One region of the Microbacterium sp. SW12 genome, then DNA from elsewhere that is predicted to be linked to it. Evidence: predicted binding sites of a transcription regulator. Region 1 holds the regulator's gene; the other holds the start of a gene.
What was found. Region 1 encodes LexA, which represses DNA repair genes until DNA is damaged. Its sites were predicted from a motif close to TCGAACANNTGTTCGA; they were not measured.

Region 1 (9,247 bases):
CGGGGTTCGCGTGGCGTCAGTGGACGGCGAGTCGCACGTCTTCCTCGCGGGGCCTGCGACCCTGGTCTTTTCCGGCGAGATGGCCCTGGCCTGACCGTGCGGCCAGGCGTCAGACGACGTCGATGGCAGCGGTCGGCGTCGACCCGTGGCGACGCACGCGTAGCACCCGAAAGCCCTTGGCGGTAGCAGAGCGATGCACCGAGTAGCCGCGGTGGAATGTCGTGGCCATCCACCGCTGCAGGGAGTCCGAACCGAGGTTACGCGAGACGACGAGCCACGCATCCGAGCGCTCATCCAGTCGCGGAATCCACTCCTCGAGTAACCCGTGCAGCTGGTCCTTGCCGACCCGGATCGGGGGGTTGGAGCGGATCGTCCGAAAGACGACATCATCGGGAACATCGCCCGGCAGCACGGCGTTGACATTGGCAAGGCCGAGTTCGCTCGCGTTGGAGCGCACGAGGTCGAGAGCCCGTTCGTTGACGTCAACGGCCCACACCGTGGCGTGCGGAGCATCCATCGCGAGGGTCAGCGCGATGGGACCCCACCCGCACCCGAGGTCCAGCAGATGCCCGCCCGCAGGCGGGGGAGGAGTGTTCTCGAGCAAGACGGTGGTGCCGGTGTCGATGTGATCCGGACTGAACACCCCGCCGGCCGTAGTGACCTCCACCGGATGCCCCGCGATCGAGACACGGATGCGCCGGAGGTTTTCGGGACTGGAAGGCGACGACGAGAAGTAGTGATCGCTCTCCATGGCGACGAGCGTAGCGGAGGACGGGCCGCCTCCGGGAGGCTAGAGTTTACGGATGCCTGATGCCGGGCATCCCACGGAAATGATGATGGACGAGATCCCAGACACCCAGAACGCCCCAGCGGAGCACCCTGTCGACCCTGTTGACCGGGTGCTTGAGCGCGCCCGCGGCCGATCCGACGTGTGGGTGTTCGGGTCGGCTCAGGCTTTGCAGGATGCCGCGACGGCTGGAGGAGCGGACTCCGACGGCGACCAGTGGGATCGCGAAGAACGCGCGGCGCTCCGACGCATCCCGGGCCTGTCGACCGAACTCGAAGACGTCACCGAGGTCGAGTACCGCCAGCTTCGGCTCGAGAACGTCGTTCTTGTCGGCGTCCACCCCCAGGGTGAGCAGGAGAATGCCGAGAACTCCCTTCGGGAGCTCGCCGCGCTCGCCGAGACTGCCGGAGCCGTCGTGCTCGATGGCGTCCTCCAGCGCCGCCCTCACCCGGATCCCGCCACCTACCTCGGACGAGGCAAGGCCGAGGAGCTCCGCGACATCGTCGCCTCGCTTGGCGCCGACACTGTGATCGCCGACACCGAACTCGCGCCGAGCCAGCGGCGCGCACTCGAGGATGTCGTCAAGGTCAAGGTAATCGACCGCACCACGGTCATCCTCGACATCTTCAGCCAGCACGCGAAGAGCCGCGAGGGCAAGGCGCAGGTCGAACTCGCCCAACTGGAGTACCTCCTGCCGCGCCTTCGCGGCTGGGGTGAGTCGATGAGCCGCCAGGCCGGTGGCCAGGTCGGTGCCGGCGGAGCCGGTATGGGTTCTCGCGGTCCCGGTGAGACCAAGATCGAACTCGACCGCCGCCGCATCCGTACTCGGATGGCGCAGCTGCGGCGGCAGATCCGCGATTTCGCGCCGGCGCGGGATGCCAAGCGCGCTGAGCGCCGCCGCAATACGGTGCCGTCGGTTGCGATCGCGGGGTATACGAACGCGGGCAAGTCGAGCCTGCTCAATCGGCTCACGAACGCCGGAGTACTGGTCGAAAACGCCCTGTTTGCGACGCTGGATGCGACGGTGCGCCGTACCGAGGCGTCCGATGGTCGGGTCTACACCCTCACCGACACCGTCGGTTTCGTGCGCAATCTGCCGCACCAGCTGGTTGAAGCCTTTCGGTCGACTCTCGAGGAGGTCGGCCAATCGGACGTGATCGTGCACGTCGTGGATGCTTCACACCCCGACCCCGCGGCGCAGTTGGCTACCGTTCGTGACGTCATCGGCGATGTCGGAGCGCGTGACCTGCCGGAGATCGTCGTCTTCAACAAGGCCGACCTCGTCGACGAATCGACGCGCATGGTTCTTCGGGGGCTGGAGCCCGCGGCGCTGTTTGCCTCTTCCCGCACGGGGGAGGGCATAACCGAGCTTCGGGCTGCCATCGAGCGGGCTCTTCCGCTTCCGGCGGTCGAAGTCCACGCGATCGTTCCCTATGACCGCGGCGACCTGATCTCCGCCGCACACGAGTCCGGGCACGTCATCGCCATCACCCACGAGGAGTCCGGGACGGCCCTCCACGCATTCGTATCCGAGAAGCTTGCAGCCGAGCTCGCGCCTTTCAGCTCAGCGTCAGCGGTGCGGCGCCTGGGGGAGTGAACCCGAACACCGCGCCGAGGAAGGCAAGCTCCGTTTCGATGGCGTGGATGACGGTCTCGGCGCGCCGGAAGCCGTGAGCCTCTCCCTCGTAGAGGACGTAGGCATGCGGGATGCCGCGCGCAGCTAGCGCTTCTCGAATGGCCTCTGCCTGTGCTGGGGGTACGACTTCGTCCTCCGCTCCCTGAAGCAGGAGCATGGGAACGTCGAAGCCGTCGGGATGCGAGAGCGGAGAGCGCTCCAGATAGAGGTGTTCCGCCTCGGGGAGCGGGCCGATGAGGCCATCGAGGTACCGAGCCTCGAAGTCGTGGGTATCGGCAGCGAGCGCGCGAGCATCGCCGACGCCGTAGCGGGACACCCCGGCGGCGAACACGTTGGTCTGGACGATCGCTGCGAGGACTGTCCAACCGCCCGCGGATCCGCCGTCGATCGCTATGCGGGCAGGATCTGCCAGTCCGGCCTCCGCTAGCGCAAGCGCCGCGTCGCGCACGTCCTCGACGTCAACGACACCCCACTGCCCCCGGAGCCTCTCGCGATATTCGCGCCCGTACCCGGTTGAGCCGCCGTAGTTCACGTCCAGCACACCGATTCCACGGCTGGTGAAGTAGCTGATCTTCGGGGATGCCGCACCGCCGACATGGCCCGTCGGACCACCGTGTACGAGGACGATGTAGGGCGGAAGCTCCCCCTCCGGAGCGGCCGCCTCCGGGTTCGTCGGGGGAAGGCGAAGGCGTGGACCTCACCCCGGGGGCCTTCGGTGCTTAGCTCGATCGGCCGCGGCGTCCATTCGGCAGGCCAGGCGCTTTCACCGCCGGCGACCGGCTCCCAGCGCGCGCTGTCGATATCGACCAGCCACACGCCGGCGGCGCCGTCCGTCCGGGAGCCGATCACGAGGGCACGCCGGCCCGCGGCATCCTCGACCGACACGTCGGAACTCACCGGTCCGCCGAGATCGTGCATATCGCCGCCGGGAGCGACGGCGACGACCCGATCGGTGCCCTGGGTGCGGACGCAGACAGCGGTGCCGTCTGCCCCCAGGGCATACCAGCGCCCCCCGAGGGACCACAGCGGCCCTCCGGTGTCCTCCGGGGCCGGGGCGATGGGCGTTGCGCCGTGAGAGGCCGACCAGGAGTGCAGGTTCCACCGACCATCGGGGTCGTCGAGGAACACGAGTCTGTCGGTGTCCAGCCACTCGGGTTGCAGGGGCGCTCGGTCTGGGCCACCGGCGACGGTCTGCCACTTCTCGATACGGCCGTTCACGAATCGACCGAGACGGAGCTCGGTGCTATCCCATGGCATGGCTGGATGATTCCAGGCGATCCAGGCGAGGTGGGATCCGTCGGGCGAAACCGCGGGGTGGGCGACGAAGTCACTCCCCGCCACCACGGAGACGATCTGATCCACATCGCTCGCGGCAGAACCGTTGCGCGGAACTCGCACGATGTCGCGAGCGGGAACGCCGGGCCGTGTGTGGTCTTCTCGGATCGCCCACAGCTCTCCGGCGGCGAACCGCAGTCCACCGAATCGCATCCGCGTCCCGGCCGGTGTCAGGGCGCGCGGCTCAGAATCCGGGGCGAGGATCCAGATCCGCTGGTCAGTCTTCTCGACGAAGCACAACGCGCCGTCATCCGTCGCTGCCCACGGGCCGCCGCCGTACTCGTGCACACGAGACCGAGCGTTCCACGGGGCGGGCAGGAGCTCTTCGACAGTCCCATCGGCCAGGCGCCGTCGGACTGTCGTGCGCCCACTCTCGGCTGGAACGCTCTGTCCCCACCAGATCTCCTCGCCGTCTGGGGCCGCGACGAACGCCGCACCTTCGTAGCGCGGGGACGCCGCGGCGACGGATGCTGCGGAGATCGGAGACGGCCAGGTGCCGTAGGGGAGCCGGGGAAGGGAGGAAGCCATGGTCCCCACGCTACGCGCGGTCGCTGGCGCGCTCCTCGACGACGATCTCCTCGGAGCCGTCCGCGTCGGCCACGTCCACCTCGATGACCTCGACCTCGACGATCTCGCGCCGCTGCAGCAACTCGAGGACCCACGCGACGATCAGCGTCACGAGGAACACCAGGACGACGTCGCTGAAGGAAAGTGGGCGGAGCGCAAGAAGCCAGATGACCGCGAGGACGACCAGCGCGATCCGGATCGCGACGCGGTACCGAGCGAGGAAGCGTCCGAAGGCGCCAGTGTTGAGTCCCCGCGCGGCGAGAGCGCCGCGGATAGTCGCGTTGAAGCCGCTTACGCCGCCACGGGTGGCGGTGGCTGAACGGCTCGACCCCATCAGCCAGCCGATGACCGCGATCACGAGACCGAGCAGCGCGATCACAAGCGCGCTCTGCGCCATGGATGCGGTGAGCTGCGCATAGATCACACTGAGGGCCGACGGGGAGAGGTCGAGCTGGCCGGCTACGACGGTACTTGCTGCAGCGCCGATACTGAATCCGGCAGCGAGCATGCCGCCGCCGATGAACAGTCCGACCCCCGTACCGATTACCGCGACGCTGCGGCGCCGCGCGATGACGATGGCCAGGACGAACAGCGCGATGGTCACGATCGAGAGCCACCAGCCGACAGCATCAGCGAGCGCATAGACAGTCCGGAACGCGATGAGCGCCTCGCCGTCGCCGATGATGATGGTCTTGTCGATGCCGGGGATGAGCCCGGCAACGCCGACCCCACTCTCGGTGAGCCGTTCCTTGACCTGGTCGATGATCGGGCCCAGCGCGATCCCGAGGCCGTCGTTGTCGAGGACGAGGATTCCGCCGCCGTCGGCTGTCGCGACGGTCGTGATCGAGCGGTGGACACCCCGAAGCGCGAAGGCCCAGACATCCGAGAAGGCATCTGACTCCACGATGCGTTCGACCGCGGAGTTGACCAGGTTCTGCACGCCCTGGGCAGCCGGCGCGCGCAGTGCGTTGAGCGCTGTCGATGCCGCGGGAGGCAGTCCCAGGTCCTCAATGCCGTCGAAGACCTGGTCGGTGAGGCCCGCGAAGTCGACCTGCGCATCGATGGCTGCCGTCGCCTCATCGACGATGAGTTCCTGGACGGCGGGATCCTCGGTCAACGGGGCGAACGTCGACACGAAGGCATCCTCGTCGACCAGCTGCACGCGTGCCCACGTGGTGACCACCGACACCGGCACGAGAATCGTCGCGATCACGATGACGAACGCCGACAGGGCGGCGCGCCACCACCCACCGGACGGGGAGGTGCGGACCGTCAGACGCGCGTTTTCAGCCTCGAGGGCGCGGATCCGGGATTCGAGGTCTTCGGGTGTCGGCGAGCTCATGGGCCCCATTTTGGCGGAAGACCACGTTCACCGCCTCACCCGAATATGGCGATCGGTGCGGCTCAGACCGCGCGAAGGACCGCCACGACCTTGCCGAGGACCGTCGCTTCGTCGCCGAGGATGGGTTCGAAGGCTGAATTGCGGGGGAGAAGCCAGGTGTGTCCATCCCGCTGGCGAAATGCCTTGACCGTCGCTTCACCGTCGAGCATCGCGGCGACGATGTCGCCGTTCTCGGCGGTCGCCTGGGAGCGTACGACCACCCAGTCACCGTCACAGATCGCAGCGTCGATCATCGATTCGCCGCTGACCCGCAACATGAAAAGCTCACCTTTGCCGACGAGCTGTCGGGGAAGCGGGAAGATCTCTTCGATCTGCTGATCAGCGGTGATCGGCACGCCAGCGGCAATGCGCCCGACGAGCGGCACCATCGCTGCGTCGCCGACAGACGGCGCGGTGTCTGCGGGGTTTTCAGCGGCCATGCCCGGTAGGTCGATGAGCACCTCCATTGCGCGCGTCTTGCCGGCATCGCGGCGAAGGTATCCGCTCAGTTCCAGCTGGTTGAGCTGATGCGTGACGCTCGAGAGGCTCTTGAGCCCGACGGCATCGCCGATCTCACGCATGCTCGGCGGGTAGCCGTTTCGGGCGATCGAGCGCTGGATCACCTCAAGAATCGCGAGCTGTTTCTCGCTGAGGCTGCGCCGCCGCCGCGTACTAGCGCGTTCCCGTACCGGCTCCTCGTTCATTGCCCCGCTCCTGTCGCTGCTCGCATCTGCCCGCACTCGTCTTCGAATGTCGGAGGTTGGTGATGACCTGTCTTCATCGAAACCGTAACCGCCTCAATACCCTTTCGGGGATACCCGGCCCGCGTGTCGTGTTCGAAACATCCCCGGGAGGAATCCGACTTGACAGCCAGAATACTCGAAGATAACTTCGGAAGAGAGCTTCGCATCCGCCACTCCTGGCCGGGCGGTGGATGCGAATCTCTCCTCGAGATGACGGAGGATGACATGACGACGATTGCTCTCGGCACCGCACCCACGACGATCGCTGCGGCCCGACCCGCCGCGAAACGGCTTCGACTGACTGCTCGTGGTCGAGCCGTCCTCACGGCGCTTGCTGCGCTGCCGGCGGTCATCGTCATCCTCGGCGTCATCTGGGGTGGCGGTGCCGCCCTCGCCTCCCTTGATTCCTCGGCGCCGGCGGGGACGTTCGAGACGGTCACCGTTTCGGCGGGGGACTCCCTGTGGTCCATCGCGCAAGAGATCGCACCGGATGCCGACCCCCGCGACGTCGTGGCCGAGATCTCCCGCCTGAACGGTCTGACGGGAAGCGTTGTGAGCGCGGGGCAGCAGCTCGCTATCCCCCTCGCCTACAGCGAGTGAATCCTGCTGAAGAACCGAGTGCGGCCTCATCAGGCACCGTACGATGGGACGGGTGACGATTCGCCTCGATGATCTTCCGCTCCGCGATGACCTACGGGGTCTCACCCCGTACGGCGCACCGCAGGCGCCACTTCCTGTCGCCCTGAATGTCAACGAGAACACTCACCCGGTGCCGCGGGAGGTAGCCGACGACATCCTGGATGCGATCGGACGCGCCCTCGGCGAGATCAACCGCTACCCGGACCGCGAGTTCCGGGAACTGCGTGAGGGATTCGCCGAGTACCTTCGCCATGGCCTCGTCGCCGACCAGATCTGGGCGGCGAACGGATCGAACGAGGTGCTTCAGCACGTTCTCCAGGCGTTCGGCGGGCCGGGGCGTCGCGCCTTCGGGTTCGCTCCCACCTATTCGATGTACCCCTTGCTGACGCGAGCGACCGGGGCCGAGTGGGTCTCCGGAAGCCGAGGTGCCGACTACACGGTGGATGCCGTATCGGCGGTCGACCAGATCGCTGCCGCCGATCCCGACATCGTGTTCCTGTGCGCCCCCAATAATCCGACAGGGACGCCGATGAGCCTCGAGGTGATCGAGGCCGCCTACGAGGCGACGCGCGGGATCGTGATCGTCGATGAGGCGTACTTCGAGTTCGCGCCTCGAACGGCGCCATCCGCGCTGTCGTTGCTGCCGGGCCGCGAACGCCTCCTCGTTTCGCGCACCATGAGCAAGGCGTTCGCCTTCGCCGGAGCCCGCGTTGGCTACCTCGCTGCCGATCCCGCCGTGATCGATGCCTTGCGGTTGGTGCGGTTGCCTTACCACCTCAGTTCGCTCACGCAGGCGGCGGCGCTCGCTGCGCTTGCCCACGCCCCGGTGATGCTCCAGATGGTGGATGAGATCGTGATGCAGCGCGATCGCATCTCGGCGACAGTCGAAGCTCTCGGCTACCGCGCCTACGAGTCGTGGACCAACTTCGTGCTGTTCAGCGGGGTAGAAGACCCCGGACGCACGTGGCAACAGCTTTATGATCGCGGCATCCTCGTTCGTGACATCGGCATCCCGCGCAGCCTGCGGGTGTCGGCCGGCACCGCCGAGGAGACCACCGCGTTTCTGGAAGCACTCGCGTCGATAGACTCTCGCGCATGAGCAGCAGCCGCACCGCATCGGTCACGCGAGCCACGAGCGAGTCGCGCGTCGAGTTGAGCCTTGACCTCGATGGCACCGGCGCCAGCACGATCGACACCGGCGTCCCGTTCTACGATCACATGCTCACGGCGTTCGCGAAGCACTCCCTGACCGACCTCACGGTGCGTGCCGAAGGTGACGTGGAGATCGACGCTCACCACACCGTCGAGGATGTCGCGATCGTGCTCGGTGACGCCATCCGTGAAGCCCTCGGCGACAAGTCGGGCATCTCGCGTTACGGCGACGCGCTCGTTCCGCTGGACGATGCCTTGGCCCAAGCTGTCGTGGACATCAGTGGACGTCCTTACCTCGTGCACGACGGCGAGCCCGACGGGTTCGCGCTTCACCTGATCGCCGGTCACTTCACGGGGTCGCTCGTGCGGCACACCTTCGAGGCGATCAGCTACCACGCCGGCCTCACCGTCCACCTCCGGGTTCTGGCTGGCCGTGATCCGCACCACATCGCCGAGGCCGAGTACAAGGCCTTCGCGCGCGCTTTCCGCCAGGCCAAGGCACTCGATCCCCTCGTGCGCGGTATCCCGAGCACGAAGGGTGCGCTGTGACCTCGGCGTCGACAACGACCGCGCGGCCGACGGTCGCCGTTCTGGACTACGGATCCGGCAATGTTCACTCTGCGGTCAAGGCGCTGGCCCTGGCGGGGGCTGACGCCCGCCTGACCGATGACCGCGACCTGATCATGGCTGCGGACGGTCTGGTCGTTCCGGGCGTCGGCGCCTTCCGCTCCGTCGTGGATGCGCTGCGCGAATCCCGGGCGGATCAGCTCATCGAGCGACGCTTGGCGGGCGGACGACCCGTGCTCGGGATCTGCGTCGGTATGCAGGTGATGTTCGAGCACGGTGTCGAGCGCGGAGCCGACAGTCTCGGACTCGGACAGTGGCCCGGCGCGGTGACCGAGCTCGACGCTCCCGTCCTGCCGCACATGGGGTGGAACACCGTCGAGGCCGGCTCAGGCTCGACGCTGTTCCGCGGGATCGAGTCGGAACGGTTCTACTTCGTCCAC
Region 2 (9,247 bases), 890 kb from region 1:
CCCTCTTCTTCCCCTGGGGCATCGCCTAACCGTTCAGCCGAGTTGTCCCTCGCCCAGCCGAGTTGTCCCTCGCCCAGCCGAGTTGTCCTTCACCCAGCCGAGTTGTCCCTCGCCAAGGCACCACGAACGACGGATGCCGCGACCCGCGCCTCCTGAGAGGGCGGTGTCGCGGCATCCTGTCGCAGGTGTGATCAGCGCTTGCCAGCGAGGTCACGCCCGACGATCTCGCGCATGATCTCGTTGGTACCGCCGTAAATGCGGTGGACGCGAGCGTCGAGGAACGCGCGCGCGATCGGGTACTCCGTGATGTAGCCGTACCCGCCGTGCAGCTGGACCCCGAGGTCAAGGACCGCCCACTCTCGCTCGGTCGCCCAGAACTTGTACTTCGCGGCCTCCTCGGCCGAGAGCTTCTTGTCGGCGTACGCGCGCATAACCCGATCGGTATATGCCCACAGCGCCTCGACGTCGGCAGCCATGTCGGCAAGCCGGAATCGGGTGTTCTGGAAGTCAGCGATCCGCTCCCCGAAGGCCTCGCGGTCCTTCGTGTAGGCCAAGGTCCAGTCCAGGGCTGCCTGAGCCGCGGCGGCACCCGCGACACCGATCGACATGCGCTCGAGGGGCAGGTTCATCATGAGCTGCACGAAGCCCATGCCCTCGCGGCCGCTGATGAGGTTCTCCTCGGGAACGAAGACGTCGCTGAACGAAAGCTCAGCGGTGTCGTGGCCGTGGAAGCCCATCTTGTGCAGCTTCTTGCCGTGGTCGAAGCCTTCCATACCGTTCTCGATGAGCATCAGGCTGAAGGCATCCGGGCGGTTGCCCTCGCCGGTCTTGACGAAGGTGACCACCAGGTCGGCGGTCTTGCCGCTGGAGATGAAGGTCTTGGCGCCGTTGACGACGTAGCCGCCGTCGACTTTCTTCGCGATCGTCTTGATGCCGCGAAGGTCGCTTCCTGCGCCGGGCTCGGTCATGGCGAGCGCACCGATCACCTCACCGGTCGCCATACCGGGAAGCCACTTCTCCTTCTGCTCCTGGGTACCCATGTGCACGAGGTAGGGCACGGCCAGGTCGTCCTGGATGCCGAAAGCACCGGCCAGCGATCCCGAGCCTGCCGCGATGACCTCTTCCATGACGATCGCGCGGAAACGGTAGTCCTGCAGCATCCCGGCGCCGCCGAACTCCTCCGGCACCGACAGGCCGATGAGGCCGGACTCACCCGCGGCCTTCATCGTCTCGCGGTCGATCTCGCCTTCGGCATCCCACCGGGCAATCGCCTCGTTCGTGACGTAACGCTTGACGAACTCCTTGACGACGTCGCGGAACGCCTCGTGGTCTTCGTCGTAGATGTCGCGCTCCATGTGAGCCCTTCCTTCCACATCGATGGCGCGGGCCTGCCGGAATCGGCGGATCGGCCCCGTCGCCGACGCGATTCTATGCCCGCGTACCGGTGCAGCTTCGAACCCCGTGTGGGATTGCGGTTCACGTCGGGCGGTACTGCGTCTCGCGTTTGTAGGATGCCTCCAGGTTCGGCATCCAGTTCGGGCAATCCAACCTGCGGGTTGACAGTTGATCGTATTTTTGTTCGACTGTGCGCATGCGGTGGAACGGGCAGACGATCGGCGCGAGCGATGGCAACGCGCTGCCCGGAATGGAGCACCTCGGCGGCTTCGTCCGATCCGTTACGACACCCGAGTTCGCGGGGATGACCTTTCACGAGGTCGTCGCCAAGAGCGCCCTCAACCACGTGCCCGGCGCCTCGGGGATGCCGTTCGACTGGACAGTGAACCCCTACCGGGGATGCAGTCATGCCTGCTCGTACTGCCTAGCTCCGGAAACCATGATCCTGCTCGCCGACGGCCGCACCCGCGCCCTCGGCGATCTTCGAGTCGGAGAATCGATCATCGGCACCGAACGCCGCGGAGAGTACCGCCGGTACGTTGCCACAACGGTGCGCGCGAAGTGGGCGACGGTCCGACGCGCACACCGCGTGACCCTCGCCGATGGGACAGAGCTCGTCGCAAGCGCCGATCACCGCTTCTTGACCGAGCGAGGCTGGAAGCACGTGACGGGAGCGATGAGTGGACCGGAGCAGCGTCCCTACCTAACTTTTAACAACCGGCTGATGGGTTTCGGGATTGGAGCGGCGAGAGTCACAGGGCACGACGCCACCGACAGATGGTGGCGGCTGGGCTACCTTGCGGGGATGATTAAGGGCGACGGGATGATTCTGCACAAGACATACCCGCGTGGGGGTCGCACCGGCGCGATTCACGCCTTTCGGCTCGCTCTCGCGGACACGGAGGCTCTCGAACGCACCCAGGCGCTATTGGCGCTCGAGGGAATCCCCACCAACGTCAGGCCGTTTACAGCTGCAACCGAGCAGCGGCGCGCCATGCTCGCTATCCATACAGCACGCAAAGAGGCGGTGGCCGCAATTGAGGCCCTTATCCAGCGACCTACAGACCCGAGCGAGGAATGGCTGGCCGGATACCTGGGCGGGATCTTCGACGCCGAAGGCTCCTGTTCGCGGGGTGTGCTGAGAATCAGCAACAAGAACGAGGACGTGCTCGGTACGGTCCGCGAGGCACTTGCGTGCTTTGATATCCCTGCCGTCACCGAGGGGCCGCGGCCGAACGGGGTGAGCGCTATCCGGGTCACGGGCGGGCTGGCTTCGCGAATGCGTTTCTTCGAGATCTCACGGCCCGCGATCACGAGAAAGCTCTCGATCGTCGACGGTGCGGTGAAGACATCGAGTGACCTCCGCGTCGTCGGAATCGAAGACCTCGGGCACAGCATCGACATGGTCGACATCACGACCGGCACCGGTGATTTCATCGCGAACGGCGTCATCAGTCACAACTGTTTCGCCCGAGGCACGCACGAGTATCTCGAGCTGGACGCCGGGCGCGACTTCGATTCGCAGATCGTCGTGAAGGTCAACGTCGCCGACGTGCTGCGCACGGAACTCGCGCGACCCTCCTGGACGGGCGACCCAGTCATGCTCGGCACGAACACCGACCCCTATCAGCGGGCCGAGGGACGGTACCGACTCATGCCCGGGATCATTCAGGCGCTGACGGATGCCGGTACCCCGTTCTCGATCCTCACGAAGGGCACGCTGCTGCGCCGCGATCTTCCGCTTCTGACGGAAGCCTCCCGTGAGGTCGACATCTCGCTCGCGATGTCGATCGCCGTCTTCGACGATGCACTACAGCGCACCCTCGAGCCGGGGACCCCGAGCGCCGCGGCGCGGCTCGAGACCGTCCGCGCAGCGACGGATGCCGGATTCCGCGTCACTGTGTTCCTGATGCCGATCCTCCCCCACCTCACGGATTCGATCGCCACGCTCGATGACGCACTGGGGCGCATCCGCGCAGCCGGTGCACACCGGGTGGTCTTCGGCGCGCTGCACCTGCGGCCGGGGGCGAAGCAGTGGTTCTGGCAATGGCTTGAGCGGGAGCATCCGGAGTTGGTCGGCTCGTATCGCGGACTCTATCCGGGCGCTTCCGCCTACGCGCCGAAGGCCTACCGGCAATGGCTGGCCAAGCGCGTCCGTCCGCTGCTGCGGGTGCACGGACTGACCGGCCACGCCGAAGAAGAAGCTCCCCCACGCGAGCCGGTCCCCGGTCTGGCTGCGCGCCGCGCGGCGGCATCCGTCGTCACGACCTCGCGCGGCAGGCGGGCTGACGCCGCCGCCATGCTGTTCTGACGCCGCTGACGACTCCTCTTCGACGTAGGACAAATACCCGAGGTAGGACGATCCGGTGGGGATTCGTCCTACCTCGGAGATATTTCCTACCTAGCGCAGGGTGCCAGAGGCGCGGGAGTGCCGGGAGTGGTGCGGCGCGTCAGGCGTCGACGTCGGCGAGCTGACGGCCCGCGATCTCCTCGAGCAGGTCGTCGCCGATGCGCGCGTCCTCGAACGGCGCGTCGATCTCGGCGCGGTCGAGCATCTCGGTCATCCGGCGACGACGCTGACGCGTGATGAGCGTCACAACGCGGCCCTCACGACCGGCCCGCCCTGTGCGACCCGAGCGGTGCAGGTACGTCTTGTACTCGTCGGGAGCATCGGCCTGAACTACCAGGTCGATGTCATCGACGTGGATGCCGCGCGCGGCGACATCCGTGGCGACGAGCACCCGCACCCGCCCCGAGGTCAGCTTCTCGAGGTTCCGCGTGCGCTTGGCCTGGTTCAGGTCCCCGTGCAGCGCGAGGGACGGGATGCCGGCGTCGTCGAACTGCTCCGCGAGCATCTCGGCGTACGCACGCGTGCGGGCGAACACGAGGGTCTTGCCGTCGCGGTCGACGAGCGAGGTCAGGATCTCTGCCTTGTCGCGGTGGTCGATCACGAGAACACGGTGCTCGATGGTGCTCGAATCCTGGTCCTCGCCAGCAACCTCGTAGACGGCGGGCTCGACGAGGAACTCGTCGACGAGCGCGGCAACTTCACGGTCGAGCGTCGCCGAGAACAGCAGCTTCTGGCTGCCGTCAGCGGTGAGGCGCAGGATACGCTGCACCGGCTCGAGGAAGCCCAGCTCGCACATGTGGTCGGCTTCATCCAGGACCGCGATCCGAACCTCGGAGAGGTCGAGTTTGCCCTGTTCGACGAGGTCTTCGATGCGGCCCGGCGTGCCGACGATGACGTCGACGCCCTTCTTGAGGGCACCGACCTGGCGCGCCTGCGGCACGCCACCGTAGATCTGCGTCGTGAACAGGCCGACGCTGCGGGCGATCGGCTGGATCGTCCGGTCGATCTGCAGCGCGAGCTCACGCGTGGGAGCGAGAACCAGAGCCTTGGGAGAGCGACCGAACTCACGACGGCTTCCTGCCTGCGAACGCAGAATGCTCTCCACGAGCGGGGCGCCAAAGGCGATGGTCTTGCCCGAGCCGGTGCGGCCGCGGGCTAGCACGTCGCGTCCCTCGAGGATCGGAGCGATGGTCGCAGCCTGGATCGGGAACGGCGATGCCGCCCCCAGCTCGGCGAGCACACGGACGATGTTCTCGCCGAGCCCCAGGTCACCGAAACCGACGCCCTCGACAGCGTCAGCCTGAACGGCCTCGGCCTGCAGACGCTCGTGGACGACATCCACGTGCTCTTCGTGGGCAGCCGTGCGCGTCGGAGCGTTCCAGTCGGAGCGGTTTGGACGGTCGTCGCGACGCGGACGATCGTCACGACGTGGACGATCCCCGTAACCGGCGCGGTCGTCACGACGGGGGCGGTCTGCGTAGGAGGGTCGGTCACCGCGACGCGGACGGTCTCCGTAGCGGTCCTGGCTCTCGCGCTGCGGACGGTCGTCGCGGCGCGCGCGGTCGCCATGACCACCGCGGTCATCCCGACGCGGACGTTCACCGTAGGCGGGGCGGTCGTCACGACGCGGACGATCGGAGTAGCGGTCCTGCTGCGCACGGTCATCCCGACGCGGACGCTCCGAGTAACGATCCTGACCCTCACGCTGCGGACGGTCGCCGTAGGCGGGGCGGTCGTCACGACGGGGACGATCCGAGTAGCCGGTGCGGTCATCCCGACGCGGACGGTCACCGTAGGACGGGCTGTCATCCCGACGCGGGCGATCCCCATACGAGGGGCGGTCATCCCGACGCGGACGGTCACCGTACGACGGACGGTCGTCCCGACGCGGCCGGTCATCGCGCGAACTGCGGCCATAGCCACCGGAGCGCTGGCGCTCATCGCGTGCGGGGCGGTCATCGCGGCGCGGACGATCGTCCCGGGCGTGGGTACGGATGGCGCGGGCCTCATCGCGACCTGCGCGCTCCTGCGCGGTCCAGCGACGCTTGGGCGCCGCGTCCGACTCTGCAGTCTCGGGGCGGTAGCCGCGGTGGCTGGGGCTCTTGCTGCCGGGTTTTCCGGCCGACGACGTGCCAGGGCGACGCTTGCGGTCCTGATACGCGGTCTTCTCGCCGTAGCGCGGTTCGAAGTTCTTGGCTGCGCGGCCGCCGGCCGGCTTCTTGCTCTTGGGCATGGGTGTGTTCTTCCTGGGTTCTCTCGCACGAGAACAGCAGTCGAGACGCGCTCGACAGGCCCGGACTCTCTTGGCCGGGGGCCATTCATGTGATGGTCATGCACGCCGATCGGCGCTCACCATCGGCCCCAAGGACTCACAAACCCACTCGCCATACATGGCAATGTCCAGAGCCGACCTATCCAGCGTACAGGCTCACCCTGGGAAACCCCCGCGCCGCGGCAACCACGGCAGGCAAGGTCGGATGCATCACCCACGGCCTTTAGCATGGGCACGACGCCCGCCGAGGAGGACCCATGCCCGACATCCGCCACGACCCCACCGGGGAGCAGTTCCACCTCTCGAGTGCCGACGGTCGCGTGACCGCGCACCTCACCCAGGTGGGTGCGACGATCCGCGGGCTCACCGTCGATGGCGTGGACCTCATCGCACCGTACCCGCAGGGGATGCCGGCGCCCGCGGCATCCGGAACCGTGCTCGTGCCGTGGCCGAACCGCGTCCGCGATGGCAAGTGGAGCCACAACGGCACCACCTACCAGCTGTGGATCACCGACCCGTCGGTCGGGGGCGCATCGCACGGGCTGCTGCGCTTCATGCCGTACACGGTGGCCGAGCAGTCCGGCGACCGGCTCACGCTCGCGGCCACAGTCTTTCCCCAGAGCGGCTACCCGTTCCAGCTCGACACGACAGTCACGTACGCGCTCACTGCCGACGGCATCGAGGTCACCCACATCATCGAGAACGTCGGCACGGATGCCGCACCGGCAGCCCTCGGCACCCACCCGTACTTCACGCTCGGCGACGTACCGACAGCCGACCTGGTGCTCACCTCGCCGGGCGCGAAGATGCTCGTGCTCGATGACGCGCTGATCCCGATCGACGAGGTGCCGGTGGATGCGGCATCCGACCTGCGCAGCGGCGCCCGCCTCGGGGATGTCTCGCTCAACACCTGCTACACCGACATCGCTCGTGACGCCGACGGGATGATGCGCCACCGTCTCAGCGCGCCGGATGGCCGGACCGTCACGATCTGGCAGGGCCCGGAGCTCGACTACGTGCAGGTGTACACGACCGACCGCTACCCGAACCGCGAGTTGGCTGTCGCTATCGAACCGATGAGCGCGGTGCCGGACGCCCTCAACTCCGGTCGAGGTCTGCGCTGGCTGGCGCCGGGCGAGACCTGGACCGTGAGCTGGGGAGTCTCCTACTCGGGCTGACGACCGTTTTCGTCGTCGTCCGTGTTCTCGGCGGCGAGGTCGGTCTGCTCGGAACTGTCGGCTGACTCCGGCGACGCTGGCTCGGCATCCGCGGACGCCGCATCATCACCGTCGGCGGCAGCCTCGGGCTCTGCGGTGTGCCCATCGGCTGCGACGTTGTCGTCGGTCTCGTGCTCGCCAGACTCCGCGTCGGCGGCCTCCGGCTCGGAGGCTTCGGGCTCGACGGCTTCCGGCTCACCGGCGTCGGGAGCGACAGTATCCACGTCGTCCTCGCCGACGTCGGTAGTTGAGCGGTCAGCATCGCCGGACGCGGGCTCAGCGCCGTCGACGGCCTCCTCCGCGGCATCCGAGTCAGCCGAGGTCGGTACGTCGCCTGTCTCAGGTGCGCCTGTCGCGGCATCGCTCACCTCGTCGGGCTCCGCCGGCGCCTGGATCGGGATCTGGCCGGTCCGCAAGGCTTCACGTTCGCGCAGCTCACGGCGCGTCAGCGGCACGTCCTCGGCACCACCCGCGCCAGCACCACCCGCAGCGCCCGCCACCCCCGCGAGCGCGAGTGCGCCCTCGGCATCCGTTTGCCCCGACCTCGCCGCGCGCTTTGCCTGGCGCCGCTCCTTCGCGCCCTCGACGAGGTTGTAGAGCGTCGGCAGGACGAGCAGCGTCAGGACGGTGGACGAGATGAGTCCGCCGATGACGACGATCGCGAGCGGCTGCGAAATGAATCCGCCCGTGCCGGTGATCCCGAGTCCCATGGGAGTGAGCGCGAGGATCGTGGCCAGCGCGGTCATCAGGATTGGGCGAAGACGCCGCGTACCACCGGCGATCGTCGCATCGTAGGCACTCAGGCCCTTCTCGCGGTACTGGTTGACGAGATCGACGAGAACGATGGCGTTCGTGACGACGATGCCGATGAGCATCAGCACACCGATGAGCGAGGCGACACCCAGCGGGATGCCGGTGACGATCTGCAGGAGGATCGCTCCGGTCGCCGCGAACGGCACCGAGATGAGGAGCAGCAGCGGCTGGCGCAGCGATTTGAAGGTCGCGACCATGACGACGTACACGATCAGGATGGCCGCCAGCAGCGCGAGCCCCAGCTGGCTGAACGCGTCAGCCTGGTCGGTTGCGACACCGCCGAGGCTAGCGCGCGCGGCCGAGGGCAGGTCAGCCGCGTCAATCGCTTCCGTGACGGATGCCGTCGCCTGCGAGAGGTTGTCGGTAGCCGGCGTGACCGTGACTGTCGCGGTGCGCGTGCCACCTTCGGTGGTGATCGAGGTCGGCCCCTGGGCCTCTTCGACAACTGCGACATCCGACAGTGGCACAGGCCCCTGGGCGGTGAACACCTGCAGGTTGCGCAGTTCGTCGATCGTGGTCGGCGGGTCGTTCGCGGCGAGGTAAACCGTCAGCGAGGTGTCGTCGACCTCAACGCTGCCGATGTTCTGCGGTTGCATGGTGCTCGACACGATCGCGCCCACAGCGACTTCCGACAGGCCGAGCGACGCTGCCTTGTCGCTGTCGACCCGGACCGAGATGAAGGGCAGGGATGCTGACAGGTTGCTGGTGACCTGGCTGACGTCGTCGAGGTCGCTGAGGCTTGCGACCACGGCATCCGTCGCCTCTTGCAGCGTTGACGCGTCGGGAGCCGTGACGTCTACCTCGATGTCGGTCGAGCCGAAGCCGCCATTGCCTCCCGCCACGGTGATCTCACCGACATCGGGAATCGCCTCGACGGTGTCCTGTACTTCCTGACGAAGGGCGACCTGGTCGACGCCTTCCTCGGTCGTGATGGAGTAGGTGATTCCGCTGCCGCCGCCGGTGAAGGCATCGCGCAGCGCATTGCCGCTGGAGCCGATGGAGACCTGCACGGTCTCGATGCCCTCGATGCCCAGCAGAGCCTCTTCGACCGGCTCAGCGGCCGCGGATTCGGCTTCGAGACTCGGCGCCGGACCGATGTCTTGGGTCATCGTGAACGTGTTCTGCCCGGAATCACCGAGGAAGTTCGTCTTCATCAGGGGCGCGGCGGCGATGGTACCCACGAGGACGAGCACGGCAAGG

Region 2: MICSW_RS00810 (intein-containing Rv2578c family radical SAM protein) is a predicted target of LexA. The motif match lies at 1,568-1,583, and genes of this name have one in related genera.

Annotation. Positions count from the first base shown of each region.
Region 1 covers NZ_AP024335.1:1,042,446-1,051,692, forward strand. Annotated here, with positions in the region: gene dapF (diaminopimelate epimerase) at 1-94, shown strand, start outside; gene MICSW_RS05220 (class I SAM-dependent methyltransferase) at 110-751, opposite strand; gene hflX (GTPase HflX) at 837-2,384, shown strand; gene MICSW_RS05230 (prolyl oligopeptidase family serine peptidase) at 2,347-3,051, opposite strand; gene MICSW_RS05235 (TolB-like translocation protein) at 2,952-4,286, opposite strand; gene MICSW_RS05240 (hypothetical protein) at 4,297-5,667, opposite strand; gene lexA (transcriptional repressor LexA) at 5,730-6,410, opposite strand; gene MICSW_RS05250 (LysM peptidoglycan-binding domain-containing protein) at 6,675-7,049, shown strand; gene MICSW_RS05255 (histidinol-phosphate transaminase) at 7,093-8,187, shown strand; gene hisB (imidazoleglycerol-phosphate dehydratase HisB) at 8,184-8,789, shown strand; gene hisH (imidazole glycerol phosphate synthase subunit HisH) at 8,786-9,247, shown strand, end outside.
Region 2 covers NZ_AP024335.1:153,129-162,375, reverse strand. Annotated here, with positions in the region: gene MICSW_RS00820 (energy-coupling factor transporter transmembrane component T) at 1-29, shown strand, start outside; gene MICSW_RS00815 (acyl-CoA dehydrogenase family protein) at 192-1,355, opposite strand; gene MICSW_RS00810 (intein-containing Rv2578c family radical SAM protein) at 1,592-3,706, shown strand; gene MICSW_RS00805 (DEAD/DEAH box helicase) at 3,846-5,978, opposite strand; gene MICSW_RS00800 (aldose 1-epimerase family protein) at 6,275-7,195, shown strand; gene MICSW_RS00795 (efflux RND transporter permease subunit) at 7,183-9,247, opposite strand, start outside.